Regions from separate parts of the Sphingobacterium sp. JUb20 genome, predicted to be linked through region 1. Evidence: riboswitches for the same ligand, from Rfam matches in the RefSeq annotation. Region 1 holds a riboswitch; the other holds the start of a gene.

Region 1 (4,045 bases):
TACCTGCTTTTTCTAAAGCTTGTACTTCATCTAAAATCGCTAATGCAATTTGGTAAGTTGTTGTAGAGCGTGGTTGATCGTTACGTACGAATGACCATTGTAAAATCGTAACCGGACCCGTTAACATTCCTTTTACTGGACGGTTTGTCAGGGTTTGAGCATATGAAGACCAACGTACGGTCATATCAGCAGGACGGTAAACATCACCATAAATAACTGGAGGTTTTACACAACGTGAACCATATGACTGAACCCATCCGTTTTTAGTGAAGGCATAACCTGCTAATTGCTCTCCGAAGTACTCAACCATGTCATTACGTTCGAATTCACCATGAACTAATACATCGATATCCAATTGCTCCTGAAGACGGATTGTTCTTTCTGTCTCTTCTGCGATTTCTTTATCGTATTGTTCTTGAGAAATTGCGCCTTTTTTCAAATCAGCTCTCCATTTACGAACATCTTTAGTTTGTGGGAATGAACCAATTGTCGTTGTTGGAAATGCTGGAAGATTAAATTTCGCTTGTTGTGCTTCTTTACGAGCTAAGAAAGTAGATGTACGTTTAGCATCATCATCAGTGATATTTGCTGTACGTTCTTTAACTTCAGGCTTGTGGATTAAAGAAGATGTACGACGGTCTTCCGCAGCAGCCTTATTGGCTTCGAAACGCTCAGTGGTTTTTGCATCTACTTCGCCTTCAGCTAAGATCGCTAAATCTTTTACCTCTGCTAATTTTTGCTTAGCAAATGCCAACCAATTTTTAACTTCTTTAGGCAATGACTCTTCATTATCTTCATTGTCTAAATCGAAAGGTACGTGTAATAATGAACTCGAAGGTCCTACTAATACACGGTCTTTGCCTAAAGCATCAACAGCTTTTTTGATTTGTGCTAAAGATTTTACGTAATCATTTTTCCAAATGTTGCGACCTTCAACTACACCCAAAGAAAGTGTTAATGAAGCCGGAACTTTGGCTAATATAGTGTCGAGTTGGTTTTCACCTCTTACTAAATCAACATGAACTGCGTAAACTGGTAAGTTTAGAGCTGTTTCTTCGTTGTCACGTAAAGCCTCGAAATAAGTCGTTACAATAATTTTGATGTCTTTAGCAGCAGCAGCTAATTTAGTAAATACACGAGTGTATAGAGCACGTGTTGCATCATCAATATCTAAAGCTAAAAATGGCTCATCAATTTGTACATATTTTGCACCAGCGGTAGCCAATTTAGTTAAGATTTCTTCATATACAGGAACCAACTTATCGATTAAATCGATACGGTTGAAACCAGATTCTTTTTCTTTACCTAATAATAAGTATGAGATCGGGCCAATTAACACAGGCTTCGTTTCAATACCTAAAGATTTTGCTTCATTATATTCATTTAAGAATTTCTCTGAAGTCAATTTGAATTCTTGATTTTTCACGAATTCAGGTACGATGTAATGGTAGTTGGTATCAAACCATTTTGTCATTTCCATTGCCGTTACGTCAACGCCATCTTGCTGGAAACCACGCGCCATTGCAAAGTAAAGGTCCAAATTGTATCCTTTATCTTCGTTATTTAAAAGTGATTGATATTGTGCAGGGATTGCACCTACAGTTAATGTCAAGTCTAAAACTTGGTCATAAAATGAAAAATCATTGGAAGGAATCAAATCGATGCCAGCATCTTTTTGAGTTTTCCAGTTGCCTTCACGGATTTTCAGTCCAGCCTGCAATAATTCTTGCGCGCTGATTTTTTTAGCCCAATATGCTTCATTGGCCTTTTTCAACTCGCGGAAGGCACCTACACGTGGGTAACCTAAGTTGTTCGTTAGTAACATAAATATAAAATTATTTTATTTGTTCAACCTTAACGAAGCAAGAAATTAGAAGGATTTTTTTTATTCGAAATAAAAAACGATCAAAAATTCTTGAATCTATTTACTAAATTTTTTGATTGCTTTTAGAGAGGAGGGCACAAGATATATTTTGTGTCTAGCTTATCATTCCCACTTTTTGATGGGGTAGAATGTAGCACCTTGTCAATTGACAGGTTGCTAAGGCTTCATTGGGTCTATTCCCTCTGCCTTTCTCTATAAGCGCTGTAAATATCGGAATTAGTTTTATAAAAACAAATATTTTGTAACTTTTATATAAAAATGATAATAAACCAAGGTTTAAAATTGGAAATTAGCAGACAAACCAATTTGTTTTCCATTGTAAAACGGTGTTGCCATCGTTAGGTAACTTGTTTTTTTTGATTGCAAGTGTTTATCAAATAATGGTAATAGCCAGTATGCAATTTTTGTTCCCATAATACCAATACCAGCTCCCATGGCGACGTCAGAAAACCAATGTTTATGATTATACATTCTCAGGTAACCTGTTCCCGCCGCAATTGTATAGCCTGCAATACCATACCAAATGGATTGATCTTTATATTCTTGCCATAGAATTTCTGCACCGGTAAAAGGTACAGCAGTATGTCCTGAAGGAAAAGATTCTTGATCTGCGCGATCAGGTCTCCAAGTAGGTGTCGTTTTTTTTATGGTATAAACTGCTGATAAGGTGATTGCATGGGCAATCGAACTTACCACTAAGCGTTGTTTTAAATTGTGCTTACTTGGTATTCCGAGTAAGTCAAGCCCAAAGACAGCGGCAGAAGGAATGAAAACGCTAACATTATCAAGTTTAAAAGTTTTGGACGGATCATTATTAATTGAATTGTTTATTTGTTGATCCTTATGTTTGAGGTATGGGCTATTTAATGAGATTACTCCGTAAGTCATTAAAGCCACAGGAACTATTAATTGCTTATAATTTATTGGCTTAGCATTGGTTTCAAAATCTTGATTATCATTTTGTAAAGTATCTTTTTGCGCATAAAGCGATGTAGAAGAGCAAAAGATTGAAAGGATTAAAAAAAATGGAATTGATAGTTTCATTGTTGCAAGATAAACAAAAAGAGATGTTTTTAACATCTCTTTATTATTCTAGTAATTGTGTATTAGCTAACCAATAATTTATAGCCTTTTCCATGTACATTGACAATTTCAACTTTGGGATCATCTCGTAGGTATTTTCTCAATTTGCTTAAGAAAACGTCCATACTCCGGCCTGTAAAGTAATTGTCATCATGCCAAATTTTTAAAAGGGCTTCTTCTCGAGTCAGTACATCATTCTTTTTTAGACAAAGTAGACGTAATAATTCCGCTTCTTTCGTTGATAGTTTTTGTTGCACACCTTTATGCGCAATTTGTTGACTTGTATAATCGAAGAAGTACTCTCCAATCTCAAATTTATCGCTTACAACCTGATCATCTTTCTCTCTTACAACACGCTTAAGCAATGCATTTATGCGAAGGAGCAATTCTTCCACTCGAAATGGTTTTGTGATATAATCATCGCCACCAAGTTCAAATGCTTCTGTTTTATCTTCCATCATACCTTTTGCAGTAGCAAATATGATGGGGGTTGTTGTATTTATTTTCCTGATTTCTCGGCCTACTGTAAAGCCATCTTTCTTGGGCATCATGACGTCTAAAATGCAAAGATCATAACTGCTCTTACGAAATTGATTGACAGCTTCTTCACCATCTGTACATAAGGTGACATCAAATTTCCCTTTAAGCTCTAAATAATCTTTTAATAAATCTCCTAAGTTTGGATCGTCTTCTGCTAATAATATCTTCTGCATATTCTTATGGTTTTGTTCGAATATTGATGATAATATACGAAATTAATATCGTTTTAAATTTAATTTTTTATGGGTAATAGGATGTCAAACTGCGTTCCCTTATCTTTATCGCTTTTTACTTGAATTTTACCATTCATTCTTTTAATAATATCATAGACATATGATAGTCCCAATCCAAAACCTTTTACGTTGTGGACATTTCCTGTAGGAATGCGATAAAATTGATCAAATATTTTTAATAGATGATCTTTTGCCATTCCAATCCCATTATCAATAATTGTAATTTGAATACTTTCTTTTGTATTTTTGGTTTTCACAATTATGTGTGGATTATCTTTACTGTATTTTATAGCATTATCTACCA
Region 2 (4,045 bases), on a different contig from region 1:
CATATAGCAGAACCCACATTCATCCAAAATGCAATCTGAGCTAAATTTCCTAAAGCAAAATTTGAAAATATATTCTGCAACATTAGAAACAAAGGTGCTCCAGGCTGATGAACAATCTGAAGTTTATATGCTGATGCAATAAATTCACCAGTATCCCACCAGCTTGTTGTTCGCTCTGCTGTGATAATGAAAACGGATGTTGCTATGATGGCACATAGCCAACCTAACACGTTGTTTACTTTCTTATAATCCATGAATGATTCAGGTTTAATTGATTATTTGATAAATCAAATTAATTTTCAATTAAATATAATAAAAAGAGATTTCATTTGAGGGTGATTAACTTTTTTTAACAAAAATCGAAACGCATAAAAAAGCCTGCTATAATGTGATAGCAGGCTTTTTTATACGATATAAGTCTTAGAATAACTTTTCTACAATACTTTTAGTCGGTCCAGGATTACTCATGGTATAAAAATGTAAAACTGGCGCACCAAAGTCAATTAATTCTTTACATTGTTGTACCAACCACTCTTCTCCGACTTGTCTCACGTCTGCATTATTTTTACATCCGGATACTGCTTCACTCAATTCCTCTGGAATATCCAAATGAAAAATTTTCGGAAGCGTAATCAGTTGTTTTTTTGTAGTCAATGGCTTTAAACCTGGTATAATTGGAATATGAATATCATTTTCCCTGCACTTATTGACAAACTCTTTATATTTTTCAACATTAAAGAACATTTGTGTAACAATAAACTCAGCCCCCATCTCAACCTTCTTTTTTAACCATTTAAAATCGGTATTAAAATTTGGCGCTTCGAAGTGTTTTTCAGGATATCCTGCAACGCCAATACAAAAGTTGGTCTTTTCTGAAATCGCAATATCCTCATGTAAGTACTGTCCTTGGTTCATATCGGCAACCTGCTGTAAAAGATCTGTTGCAAATGCATGACCACCTTCTGTTGGTATGAAATCAGGATCGCCTTTTCTTGCATCACCTCTCAATACGAGCACATTGTCAATACCCAAGAAGTTCAAATCTATCAAAGCATTTTCAGTTTCCTCTTTTGTGAAACCACCACAGATAAGATGTGGTACAGCATCCACTTTATACTTATTCATAATAGCGGCACAAATTGCAACAGTCCCTGGACGTTTACGATAAGCCACACGTTCTAATAAACCGCTCTCGTGCTTCTTATACATGTAGTCTTCTCTATGATAAGTCACATCGATAAAGGGAGGCTTGAATTCCATAAGTGCATCCATTGTTTTAAAAATACTTTGGATACCTTGCCCCTTAGCTGGTGGCAACAGTTCAAAAGAAAACAAAGTTTTTCCTTTGGCATTACTGATATGATCAACGATTTTCATTAATATTTTTTAAAGTGATTTTGGTTGGCTTACATCGAAATGCACAAGTGGACTTGTTTCAACTTATCTTTCCCAGCTCTGAGTTGGGGTAGAATGTAGCACCTTATAAAATAACAGGTTGCTAAGGCTTCATTGGGTCTATTCCCTCGGCCTTTCTCTATAAGCATCGGCTAATATCGGCAATAGAAATTTATAATCAAAATAATATTAAGGTCATGCCTAAAAAAATGCCCCAATACAACGTTTATTAAAATGGATTTCTTTAAATAAAAAAGAGTTACTGCATATAACTACAGTAACTCCTTTTTATTAATCTGTATATCGTGAAGACTTTAAATCTCCTTATATAGCTCAACCAATCCATCTGGTAAATCAACCTCTAAAACTTTATCCTCTGAATCAATTCCTAGCATAAGATCGTCATTTAATGGGAACATCAATTCTTTTCCATTAAAGTCTACTGTTGCTATAAATTGCTGAGGCATTTCCTGTACATGTTTAATCTCTCCTAATTCTCCATGAACTTCATCAATCACCAAGTATCCAATTAAATCCGTATATCTAAAATCATCAGGATCACGCTCTGGCATTTTATCATTTGGAAGGTATATTTTCTTACGCACTAAAGGTTGTGCTTTATCAATATGATCGACGTCTTCTAAATTTAAATAGGCTGTACTATTTGATTGGTATTTGATATTGTCGACAAAGTAAGGCACTAATTTTTTATTCACTTCAGCAAATAAAACATCAAAGTCTAAATCTTGATAATCTTCAAATTCAAAAAAAAGCTGAAGCTCACCTTTTAATCCACGTGTTTTGCTAATATAACCGATGTAAAAACTTTCTTCTATGGTCATGTTCTAATTTGAAAGTGCAAATTTAAAAATATAAATATATAAATACAGTACTTCGTAGGTATAGCAACTACATTCTTAAAAAAAAGCCGGATCAAAATTGAACCGGCTTTCTTGATACTGTATGAAAGAAAAATTAACCTTCAGTTTCTTCTGCAGCAGGAGCTTCAGTTTCTTCAGCAGGAGTTTCTTCTACAACTGGCGCATTTTTAGCGGCAATAGCAGCAGCTTTTTCTTCTTTTTTCTTAGCTTCAGCAGCTAATGCAATTTTCTTAGCTTCAGCTTTAGTAGTTGCTAAACCGTCTTTTTTACCAGCAGTTCTTGCATCATTAGCTTCAGTCCAAGCTACAAATTTAGCTTCAGCAGCAGCTTCATCAAATGCACCTTTTTTAACACCGCCTAATAAGTGTTTTTTGTATAAAACACCTTTATCCGAAAGGATAGTACGAGCTGTGTCAGTAGGTTGTGCACCATTATTCATCCAATCCAAAGCTTTGTCAAAATCCAAAACGATAGTCGCTGGATTTGTGTTTGGGTTGTAAGAACCAATACGTTCGATGAATTTACCATCACGTGGAGCACGTGCATCTGCTACTACTAGGTGGTAAAAAGGACGTCCTTTTTTACCATGTCTTTGCAATCTGATTTTAGTTGCCATGTTTTTGTGTTATTTATGTATTCAACATATCCCCCGTGCTACATGCAAGAGGGGACGCAAAGATACAAAGGATTATTGGAAGTTAAAAACTAAAAATAGAAGTCAACTTCCACAGAATAAGAAAGATGACAAATAAGCGTCATTATATACCATTATGGCCAAATTATTTCATGCACACCGTCTTAGTCTTACAACGAAACAAATCATAGATGCCATCTGGATGATACAAATTTATATAGGGAATTAATTTGTAATTTTGCCTTATTTCTAAAGGCTCCGTACGCATTAGCAATTTTGTCTATTCAAATTAATAAGCGTATTTTCATCCTTCCAAATCAAATTGAATTCATGTCATCGATAGCGCCATTAAAAATATTAAAAGCCTCAGCTGGTTCAGGCAAAACATTCAGCTTAACTGTCCATTACCTGACTTTATTACTTTCAAAAGAAAACAGTTATCGTGAAATATTGGCCGTCACTTTTACTAATAAGGCGACCGCTGAGATGAAGGAAAGGATCTTATCTGTTCTAAAAGGATTAGCACAAGGTGACCAAAGCCGAAAAATCGATGATTATAGACGTTTATTGTTGACCCAATTTCCATATTGGAGTACGACTTCAATTCAAGAAAAAGCACATCGTGTTTATCGTAAAATCTTACATGATTATAGCCATTTTACCATCAGTACCATTGATGGTTTTTCGCAAAAAGTGATTCGAAGCTTTACTTACGAACTCAATTTAGATGCTGCTTACAAGATTGAAATGAATACAAGTAAGGTGCGGCAGGACCTTACTGTCATGTTAAATCAACTTCTGGATCAACGCCCTGATTTATTGGAATGGATTATTGAATATGCGGAAAAGAAAATTTTAAATAATGAAAACTGGAACTATCGTCGTGAATTAACCAATCTAGCGAATGAGATATTTTCTGAAAACTTTAAAGAGTTTGACAAACACCTCCTATCGCAAGATTCGGATAAAGTGTTCAATACCTTAAATAAAGAAATTGAAAACTTTACAAAAATATTCCTAGAAGCAGTTCATGAGGAAATAAAAAGTTTTGCAAATACTTTTAAGGCATTAAATATGGATTCTGCTGACTTAAAAGGAAAAAGTAGAAATCCGATTTACTCGCTTTCTAATTCAA

Evidence for each region. Region 1 has a riboswitch for S-adenosylmethionine ahead of metE (5-methyltetrahydropteroyltriglutamate--homocysteine S-methyltransferase). Riboswitches for the same ligand answer to the same signal wherever they lie in the genome.
Region 2: another riboswitch for S-adenosylmethionine. It lies ahead of metF (methylenetetrahydrofolate reductase [NAD(P)H]); the one in region 1 lies ahead of metE (5-methyltetrahydropteroyltriglutamate--homocysteine S-methyltransferase).

Annotation. Positions count from the first base shown of each region.
Region 1 is NZ_SLYV01000008.1:191,092-195,136, forward strand. Features, by position in the region: gene metE (5-methyltetrahydropteroyltriglutamate--homocysteine S-methyltransferase) at 1-1,825, opposite strand, end outside; SAM riboswitch class I at 1,982-2,086, opposite strand; gene EDF66_RS14945 (phosphatase PAP2 family protein) at 2,162-2,929, opposite strand; gene EDF66_RS14950 (response regulator transcription factor) at 2,992-3,681, opposite strand; gene EDF66_RS14955 (sensor histidine kinase) at 3,741-4,045, opposite strand, start outside.
Region 2 is NZ_SLYV01000002.1:357,908-361,952, reverse strand. Features, by position in the region: gene EDF66_RS04765 (DUF2723 domain-containing protein) at 1-254, opposite strand, end outside; gene metF (methylenetetrahydrofolate reductase [NAD(P)H]) at 421-1,377, opposite strand; SAM riboswitch class I at 1,438-1,543, opposite strand; gene rimM (ribosome maturation factor RimM) at 1,710-2,237, opposite strand; gene EDF66_RS04750 (30S ribosomal protein S16) at 2,371-2,892, opposite strand; gene EDF66_RS04745 (UvrD-helicase domain-containing protein) at 3,241-4,045, shown strand, end outside.